3 regions of the Xenorhabdus santafensis genome follow, and region 2 is predicted to be linked to each of the others. Evidence: riboswitches for the same ligand, from Rfam matches in the RefSeq annotation. Region 2 holds a riboswitch; each other region holds the start of a gene.

Region 1 (3,284 bases), on a different contig from region 2:
ACAGTTTTTGGGTAGCCAATGTATTGAATGTAGTGGTAGTTACTGCGGCACTGTCTGTATATAACAGTGGAGTGTATTGTAATAGCAGAATGCTTTATGGCTTGGCTAAGCAAGGTAATGCTCCACACTTTCTGACAAAAGTTAATAAACGCAGTGTGCCTGTTTTATCCATTGGGTTATCAGCACTGGCAACATCAATTGGAGTATTGCTTAACTATATTATGCCCGGCAAGGCATTTGAATTATTGATGGCGTTGGTGGTAACAACGTTGGTCATCAACTGGATTATGATTTGCCTTGCTCATTTGAAGTTCCGTCAGGCTAAGAACAAAGAAGGCGTCACAACCAAGTTCCAGGCATTGTGGTATCCATTTGGCAACTATTTATGCCTGCTATTCCTTGCATTTATCCTCATCATTATTTTTATGATGCCACCAATTCGCATTTCAGTTATTTTGATGCCATTCTGGATTGCCCTATTATGGGTGGGCTATCAGGTAGCGAAATCGAAAAAAGAGTATAAGCAAAAGAATTAATTCATTGAAAATATTTTTCAGCCGGGCATTATACCCGGCTGATTATTTTTGTATTGCTGTAGTATAAATCTAAAAGTACGCGGCTGTTGTTGTATTGCTTTAGTTTTGTTTGCCACATTTTAATCATTGACAATGATTAAAATACTATCTGATTGCGAGTAAATAAAACCTCTGTGATATAAATATATTATTCAATTTAATTATAACTGAATAATATTTAATAAAAGCTCAACAAAAATTAATCCGGTCAGGCACAGAGCGATTATATTACATGCGAGTAAGGCTTACGTTAAATCAGCCTTAATTTAGCATTGAAAAAGAAGTTTCTGAGAGTTTACAACACGCTGCGTTACTCCATAACTGGCGTAATAAACAGAGTTTCATATTAAACTAATTAAATTTGTTTCTTGAGGTTAAAATTTTATTTTTACATTAATTCATATTGTTATATAACTTAAAAGTTTTTGAGTAATTTTAAATTAGAATAGAGATTAGCATTTTCAAATTTGTGCGTTGGCTCCAGCACCTGAAAAAAATGGCTTGCGATTATATAAAGAGTATGTGATAAAACACATGGGTAAACGAAGTACTGTTCTGTTAATAAATAACAGCAACGAATACTGGTTTGTTTATATTTATGCCAATCGGCGATTAAAGTGATTCAAAGGAAATTTTTGAAATGGCAAAAATCACTGGTACTGTGAAGTGGTTCAACGAGTCTAAAGGTTTTGGTTTTATTACTCCAGCTGATGGCAGCAAAGATGTATTTGTACATTTTTCTGCGATTATGAAAGATGGTTTTAAAACATTATCCGAAGGCCAGCAAGTTGAGTTTGAAATTCAGGATGGCCCTAAAGGTCCTGCTGCTGCAAACGTTACAGCTTTATAGTAATAAATTTATTTTGGCTGGTATTTAATTACTGACCAAATATACTTATCGTCAACTTGGTTTTATTATTTGACGATAACATATTGCAAATATCACTCTATTGGGATACTAATAGAGTGATTTTTATTTTGACTCGGGGCGTTCTTGATTGGACTGAGAAGTACCCGTATTACCTGATCTGGATAATGCCAGCGTAGGGAAGTCATGGTATCCCCCTGATTTTGATACCCGCTTTTCTTTTGCTGGTGAATAGGAGTCACCATCATGAGAATTAACTCACTGACTATCGCAGGAACAGATCCCAGCGGTGGTGCCGGTATCCAAGCTGATTTAAAAACTTTCTCTGCACTTGGTGCTTATGGAACCTCTGTTATAACTGCATTGGTTGCCCAAAACACAATGGGAGTGCAATCAGTTTATGATATTGACCCTCTCTTTGTTGCTGCCCAGCTAGATTCTGTGTTGTCAGATGTCAGGATAGACAGTGCCAAAATTGGTATGTTATCCAATTCTGCCAATATTGCGGTAGTTGCTGAATCATTGAATCGTTATTCTGTCCCCCACATTGTATTGGATACCGTCATGGTGGCAAAAAGTGGCGACCACTTGTTATCACCGGAAGCGATTGCAGTTATGGTTGAAAAATTATTGCCATCTGTCTCTTTAATCACGCCAAACTTACCGGAAGCCGCCGCGATATTAAGATGCAATCTCGCAGAGAAAGAAGACGAAATGCTGCGACAGGGGCGGGCATTACTCTCTCTGGGATGCCCGGCAGTCTTATTGAAAGGCGGGCATTTAATCAATGAAGAAAGCCCTGATTGGCTTTTTACTGCGGAAGGAGAGTGGCGCTTCACTGTACCCAGAGTGAATACTCGTCATACGCACGGCACAGGTTGTACATTATCGGCGGCTCTTGCTGCTTTACGTCCACATTATTCTGATTGGCAGAGTACATTACCTGCAGCAAAAACATATTTGCAAAACGCGTTGGTACAGGCGGACACGCTGGAAGTCGGGCAGGGAATTGGGCCTGTGCATCATTTTCATCAATGGTGGTAAGTAACAAGGATGAACAGTAATAAAAGCGAAGTGAAGAAAATGGACGGCTTTAGGTGAAGCTGAGGGGCGATAAGTAAGATAGCGATAACTGAGGTGGGCAATGAATTAAGATAATGGCGCCGTTATCGAATAATGGGGGATACAGCCTGTATCCCCACATTGAAATACGATGGCTCAAATCATTTGAATAGGCGATTTAGGCGATAGTAACTTTTTTATCGAGGTAAACATCCTGAACCGAGTTAATTAACTCGATACCTTCTTTCATCGATTTCTTGAACGCCTTGCGGCCAAGGATCAAGCCCATGCCTCCGGCACGCTTATTGATAACCGCAGTACGGACGGAATCACTCAAATCATTGTCTCCGGAAGCACCACCAGAATTAATTAACCCAGCGCGCCCCATATAGCAGTTAGCAAGTTGATAGCGGACCAAATCAATAGGATGCTCAGTGGTCAGATTGCTGTAAACACGCTTATCAGTGTGCCCAAACCCGATGGCAGTAAAACCACCATTGGTTTCTGCCATTTTCTGCTTAACAATATCGGCACCTATCGTTGCTGCCAGATGATTTGCCTGGCCTGTTAAATCAGCACTGGTGTGGTAATCGACGCCATCTTTCTTGAATGCTGAATTGCGCAGATATGCCCACAATACGGTAACCATACCCAACTCATGAGCACGTTCGAAAGCGGCTGAAATTTCTTCTATCTGGCGGCGTGATTCAGGTGAGCCATAATAGATAGTTGCTCCAACAGCAACAGCACCCATATCAAATGCTTGCTCAACACTGGCG
Region 2 (3,284 bases):
GCAATAGCCCGAAAATATATCGGTTGGCCCTCAATTTATTTAAATTCATGAATTCCATTTTAACATTATCTTCGAAATGAGTTACATGGAATTCCTGACTGGCATTTCAATCACAAGTTAGGAATCCCATTAGCCAGATATTCCGATATAAAACATCTAGCATTTTGTTGCTTTGAACATGACGAAAGGTGGGTAATTTTTTTCATTACCGGCACCCTTATTAAGGCTACTATCACAATATTCAAAAATCTCAATATTCTTGAATCCTGCTTCATTCAATATCGTATAATACGTGTCTTTATGCCAATGTGTGTCTGAAATCTCAAAAATACCCCCATCAGGAATATCTAAATAAACAGGCTTGATTTCTCCATCACTGTACTTCTTATTTGGGTCACCATTCATAAACGAACTGAATTTAATCCCTGTTGAGTCTGGATTGGTATCTAATATATAAAAAATGCCATTATTTTTTAATGTCCTATAAATTTCCTTGGCAATTTTTAATAATGAAGATTTTTCACTATTAACAATAAAAACATAACAACATATTGCTGCATCGAAAACACCATCATTGAAATCCAGAGCCCCGCTTCTAATTTGGTGATAATAACTATTACCACGATTGATGTGACTGGAGGCCTTATTCACCATAGTTTGTGAAATATCAACACCTGTCACTGTTTTTATACCTTTAGCAACTAACAGACGTGATACTTTCCCTCCACCACAGCCGTAATCAAGAACTGATATATCCAGCCCCAAGCTCTCTTTAATGTTTTCAATTAATGGTGTGTATCCAAGCTGTTTCTCTAAGTAATCATCATATTGATCAAATAAATTTGAAACGTCGTCTTTCATCCAGTCAGTATTCATTTATCATCTCACATTAATATATATGTTTAATAATCACTAAAAAGGGGACGACTCTCTATATCCAACATCGATTTTTCTCACTAGCAAAATGAATTGCAATAATATTTTTCAATATATGCACCAATAATTTATTCATTCATCGTCTGTCTTTGAAATCATGCCCACCTAATTACGTCACCATTTTATATACTCGTCGTACTTCAAGATGCATTTATGTTCTCCCCGTGTTGCGAGGGAGAACATAAACTGCTTTCTGCAATTTGAAGTTAATTGCGTATATATCACCGGAATCAGATAACACGATGTTGAATGATTACGATGGCGATTTTGAAATACTTCAATAAAAATAACGCTATGCATCAGGTAACTCATTCGAAGAATAATTTGAAAAACTCTCTGCCGACAAAATATGATATTGGTATTTTTACTGCCTGAATAGACGATAACCTCAACCTCGCTTTCGTTTATTGATTTTAAAACAGCAAGTTGGGCACGATATTAAAGGGAATCAGACAAAAACTCCCAAAAGTCCTCGATTTTTAATGCAAGATTTATGTCGAAGAAATGGCTATACTCCGAGGTGTTTTCTTGTCGGAGTGCCTAGCGTTCAGTGTATATCACAATGAACACGGGCTGAGACCGTTTATTCGGGATCCGCAGAACCTGATCGGGCTAATACCCGCGAAGGGAACAAGAGTAATCACCCCGCTGCCAGTATCATGTACATCTACACTCAGTACAAATACTCATCAGCATCAAGCATTACTCCCTGCGAGCTCCAGACAAGCAATTTTCTCAACTCACCAAAGTCAGGAATTTGCTATGTCTAATGCTATTAATAAAAACCGTACTACCTCTACAACCAATTCTACCTCCACCCAAAACAGTGCTATCTCCACCGCAGGTGTCATCCCTGCAACAGATCTTTCTCCCAAGGCTCACCCTGCCCGGACTCGTAAAGCCCAACGGGATGCCGCACAGGAATTTATCAATTCGATTCAGGGTGTGGCATTTCCCAATTCACGACGCATTTATCTGGAAGGGTCGCGCAAGGACATTCAGGTTCCAATGCGTGAAATCCAGCTTTCACCAACATTCATCGGCGGCACAAAAGAACATCCTCAATTTGAGGAAAATGAATCTGTGCCTGTTTATGACACTTCCGGCCCTTATGGTGATCTTGAATCCATACTGGATGTACAAACGGGCTTGCAGAAGCTCCGCCAGACATGGATTGACGAGCGCAATGATACCGAACCGGTTTCCACCCTCAGTTCCGACTTCACCCAACAACGCCTTGCGGATGCCGGGTTGGATCACCTGCGCTTCCACCATCGCCCGCATCCGTTGAAAGCCAAGCAAGGCAAGTGCGTTACTCAATTGCATTATGCACGCCAAGGCATCATTACGCCGGAAATGGAATTTATCGCCCTGCGTGAAAATATGGGCCGTGAACGCATCCGTGGTGAAGTCCTGCTCCAGCAACATCCGGGTCAAAATTTTGGCGCCAATTTACCGGAAAACATCACGCCAGAGTTTGTCCGCCAAGAAGTTGCCGCCGGCCGTGCCATTATTCCCGCCAACATTAACCACCCCGAATCCGAGCCCATGATTATCGGCCGTAATTTTCTGGTGAAAGTGAATGCCAATATCGGTAACTCCTCCGTTACATCCTCCATCGAAGAAGAAGTTGAAAAACTGATTTGGTCTACCCGCTGGGGCGCAGATACTGTTATGGACCTCTCCACCGGACGCTACATCCACGAAACCCGTGAATGGATACTGCGCAACAGCCCGGTGCCCATCGGCACTGTCCCGATTTACCAGGCTCTGGAAAAAGTCAACGGCGTAGCAGAAAACCTGACATGGGAAATGTTCCGCGACACATTGCTGGAACAGGCTGAACAAGGGGTGGACTATTTCACCATTCATGCCGGTGTACTGCTGCGTTATGTTCCGATGACAGCCAAGCGTCTGACCGGGATTGTTTCCCGTGGCGGTTCCATCATGGCGAAATGGTGTCTCTCCCATCATCAGGAAAATTTCCTCTACACTCACTTCCGCGAAATCTGTGAAATTTGTGCTGCATATGATGTTTCCCTTTCCTTGGGAGATGGTCTGCGTCCGGGCTCCATTCAGGATGCCAACGATGAAGCGCAGTTTTCTGAACTGCATACGCTCGGTGAACTGACCAAAGTCGCTTGGGAATACGATGTTCAGGTTATGATTGAAGGGCCGGGACATATTCCGATGCAATTAATCCGCCGCAATATGACTGAAGAACTGGAGCATTGCCACGAAGCGCCATTCTATACCTTGGGACCATTGACGACCGACATCGCTCCCGGTTATGACCATTTCACCTCCGGCATCGGTGCTGCCATGATTGGCTGGTTCGGATGTGCCAT
Region 3 (3,284 bases), on a different contig from region 2:
CGCAATAATGATGGACGTTGTCAGAGCCTGCCATAAAGCCGGCTGGCGCAAAACCATGAAAAGACCGCTATTCAATCCATCGGAAATAACGGCAAATAGGGGAGGGAGTAAAAGCAATAGAGCCAGGCAAATCAGTAGACCATCAGAAAGTTTTTGTAGCCATGAATCTTGTGGATTGCGCCATTGTTGTTGGTGACCATAACCCACAGACAGCGCGCCTTTAATTTTTTGGCTAAGAAGAACCAAGCCGAGGCAACAAAAGAGCTGTATCAGGGCAAGCAGGGCTGCATGACCAAGATCGTAGTCGTAACTGAGAGCCTGATAAATGGCCAGTTCGATGGTAGTTGCTGCCGGGCCGCCACCTAACGTAAGAACGGTGGCAAAACTGGCAAAGCACAACATAAAAATCAGGGCGCCCGTTGGCAGAATTTGGCGGCGCAGATAAGGCCATTCTACAAAACGAAAATGCTGCCATTCGCTCATGCCAAGCTGAGCCGCGAGCTGGCGTTGTTCAATGGCAATACTTTCCAGTGCTTGCAGCAACAGGCGCGTTGCCATCGGCATATTGAAGAATATGTGAGCCAGTAGAATCCCTTGTAAACCGTAAGGCGTAAAACGATATTCAAGACCCAGCCAGCCCGAAACTGTTGCCAGCCAGCCTGTTTGACCATAAACGGTAAGAATGCCAAACAGTGCAACTAAAACGGGAAGGATTAGCGTCATGGCGCATAGGCGCAGAAACAGCATTTTCCCCGGAAAATTGCGGCGGTAGAGCGCCCTTGCAAGGAAAATGGCAGGGAACACTGATAATACAGCAGATAAGAATGCTTGCCAGAAAGTGAAGCGAATCACATGCCAGAGGTAGCTATCGTGCAAAAACTCCAGCAAATCGCTGTCCGGCGCATTGAGCCACAGAGCGCCAAATGCTGACAAGGCAACGGTAGTCAGCAGGCCGGAGGCTATAACCCCCGGCAATAGCCAACCTGTAATTAACGGCTTACTGAACTTTGCCATGTACGGATCCATTTTGTACGATTTTTTGCCACTTCATCCGCATTGAATAGCAGTGATTTTTCAGGAACAGGAAGTTGTTTGAAAACATCAGGCAAAGGAATATCAATCACGGGATACATCCATTGAGTGGTCGGAATAACTTGCTGAAATGCCGGTGAAATCATGAATTTCATGAACTTCTGTGCCAATTCAGGGTGTTTGCTTGAAGCTAATTGTGCTGCTACTTCTATTTGTAAATAGTGGCCTTCATTAAATATGGCTGCCGCATAATTATCTTTTTTCTCTGACATGATGTGATAGCCCGGAGATGTGGTATAGCTCAGCACCATATCACCTTCACCTTTCAGGAACAGACCATAGGATTCACTCCAGCCTTTGCTGACGGTCAGTGTCTTTTTGGCAACTTTTTGCCATTCTTTTGAAACTTTTTCTCCGTAAAGTTTTTGCATCCACAGTAGCAGCCCCAAGCCCGGGGTACTGGTGCGAGGGTCTTGGTAAATAATCTTCAAATTCTGGTGCCCATTGACGAGTTCATCCATACTTTTGGGCGGATGAGGTAAAGTATTCTTGTTGTAAATAAAGGCAAAATAACCGTAATCGTAGGGGATAAATGTGGTGTTTTTCCATGCGATAGGTAATTTCAGTTTTGACGTATCAACATGGCTTGGCGTGAATAATCCGGTTTGCTGAGCGGCCTGAAGCAGGTTGTTATCCAGCCCCAGTATGATATCTGCCGGCGTTTTCTTGCCTTCCATTCGCAAGCGGTTCAGCAGGGATACCCCATCTTCCAGAGCAACAAGTTTCAGCTCACAATGACATTCTGCTTCGAATGCCTTTTTGATGGCAGGCCCTGGCCCCCATTCAGAGGCAAACGAATCATAAGTATAAACTGTCAGTGTGGGCTTTACTTGGGCTTCCTGGGCAAAAACACTGGCAGAGATAGATAGTGTACTGATGGCAATTAAGCGGGAAAATAATTTCTTAAACACTTTGCTCTCCTGTCGTTACTAACATTCGTTATTAGTCGATTGGCAAAGGATTTGAGAAGGTGCTAAATGAAATATATTTAATTAATTATCAATTATTAGCGTCCCAAATCCCTACACCGGTACTAGCCGGTTCAGGTTCGACGGGTTTATTCTCAGCTGCATGATTTTACTATAGCCGCACCCCGTTGAGATGGGGGTATTGTAGAGACTTAGGTTACGCCTGCAAAGTCTAATCATAGAGGTTTACCGCTTGAGATGAGTGTGAAACAATTAGCTATCTTTTCAAATTTGTTTTATCGAGAGGTAGTCTGGTGATCGATGATGATGGCTACCGCCCGAATGTAGGAATTGTAATTTGTAATCGCCAAGGGCAAGTTTTATGGGCTCGCCGTTATGGGCAGCATTCCTGGCAGTTTCCTCAGGGGGGTATCAATCCAGGGGAATCACCAGAACAAGCGATGTATCGCGAGTTATTCGAAGAAGTTGGTTTAAGTCGCAAAGATGTTCGGGTTCTTGCCTCAACCCGGAATTGGTTGCGTTACAAATTACCCAAGCGTTTGGTGCGTTGGGATACAAAGCCTGTTTGTATTGGGCAAAAGCAACGTTGGTTTTTATTACAGTTGCAGTGTAATGAAGCAGATATTAATGTGCAGCGCAGCAATACACCTGAGTTCGATGGCTGGCGTTGGGTTAGCTATTGGTATCCTGTCCGGCAGGTGGTTTCTTTTAAACGGGATGTGTATCGCCGTGTGATGAAAGAATTCTCTTCCATTGTAATGCCAATGCAGGAGCCCGCTTCACAACAATATTATCCACCCTATTTACATCGTCGTAGAAGAAGTTAGGTAACAGTTATGCTCATGCGCTTACGGGAAATTGTTGAAAAGGTTGCGATGACAGCCAATTTATCTGAAGCGCTTGAGCTGCTGGTCAATGAAACCTGCCAGGCCATGCACACTGATGTTTGTTCTATTTATCTGGCAGATCATCAGCGACAGTGTTATTACCTGATGGCAACCAAGGGGTTAAGGAAACCCAAAGAGCGGGTAATTAGCTTGGCCTTTGATGAAGGCGTAGTGGGTGAAGTCGGGCGCCTGTCTGAATTAATCAACCTCGCCGATATTCGTGACCATCCCAGTTTCAAATATATTCCTCAAGTACGGGAAGAGAGCCTGCGGGCTTTTTTAGGTGTCCCGATTATTTATCGCCGGCAGTTGCAAGGCATATTAGTTGTCCAGCAACATGAACGCCGCCTTTTCGATGAAAGTGAAGAATCTTTCA

The links. A riboswitch is a leader RNA that binds a small molecule or an ion and turns the genes downstream of it on or off. The one in region 2 is predicted to bind thiamine pyrophosphate.
Region 1: linked by a shared signal. The riboswitch ahead of thiD (bifunctional hydroxymethylpyrimidine kinase/phosphomethylpyrimidine kinase) and the one ahead of thiC (phosphomethylpyrimidine synthase ThiC) in region 2 are both predicted to bind thiamine pyrophosphate.
Region 3: linked by a shared signal. The riboswitch ahead of thiB (thiamine ABC transporter substrate binding subunit) and the one ahead of thiC (phosphomethylpyrimidine synthase ThiC) in region 2 are both predicted to bind thiamine pyrophosphate.

What each region holds. Positions count from the first base shown of each region.
Region 1 is NZ_VCDN01000036.1:26,012-29,295, forward strand. It holds gene FE392_RS09685 (amino acid permease) at 1-536, shown strand, start outside; gene cspE (transcription antiterminator/RNA stability regulator CspE) at 1,216-1,425, shown strand; TPP riboswitch at 1,550-1,642, shown strand; gene thiD (bifunctional hydroxymethylpyrimidine kinase/phosphomethylpyrimidine kinase) at 1,687-2,487, shown strand; gene fbaB (class I fructose-bisphosphate aldolase) at 2,684-3,284, opposite strand, start outside.
Region 2 is NZ_VCDN01000023.1:45,379-48,662, reverse strand. It holds gene FE392_RS07345 (class I SAM-dependent DNA methyltransferase) at 157-876, opposite strand; TPP riboswitch at 1,459-1,583, shown strand; gene thiC (phosphomethylpyrimidine synthase ThiC) at 1,768-3,284, shown strand, end outside.
Region 3 is NZ_VCDN01000021.1:126,133-129,416, forward strand. It holds gene thiP (thiamine/thiamine pyrophosphate ABC transporter permease ThiP) at 1-1,014, opposite strand, end outside; gene thiB (thiamine ABC transporter substrate binding subunit) at 990-2,003, opposite strand; TPP riboswitch at 2,094-2,198, opposite strand; gene rppH (RNA pyrophosphohydrolase) at 2,315-2,848, shown strand; gene ptsP (phosphoenolpyruvate--protein phosphotransferase) at 2,858-3,284, shown strand, end outside.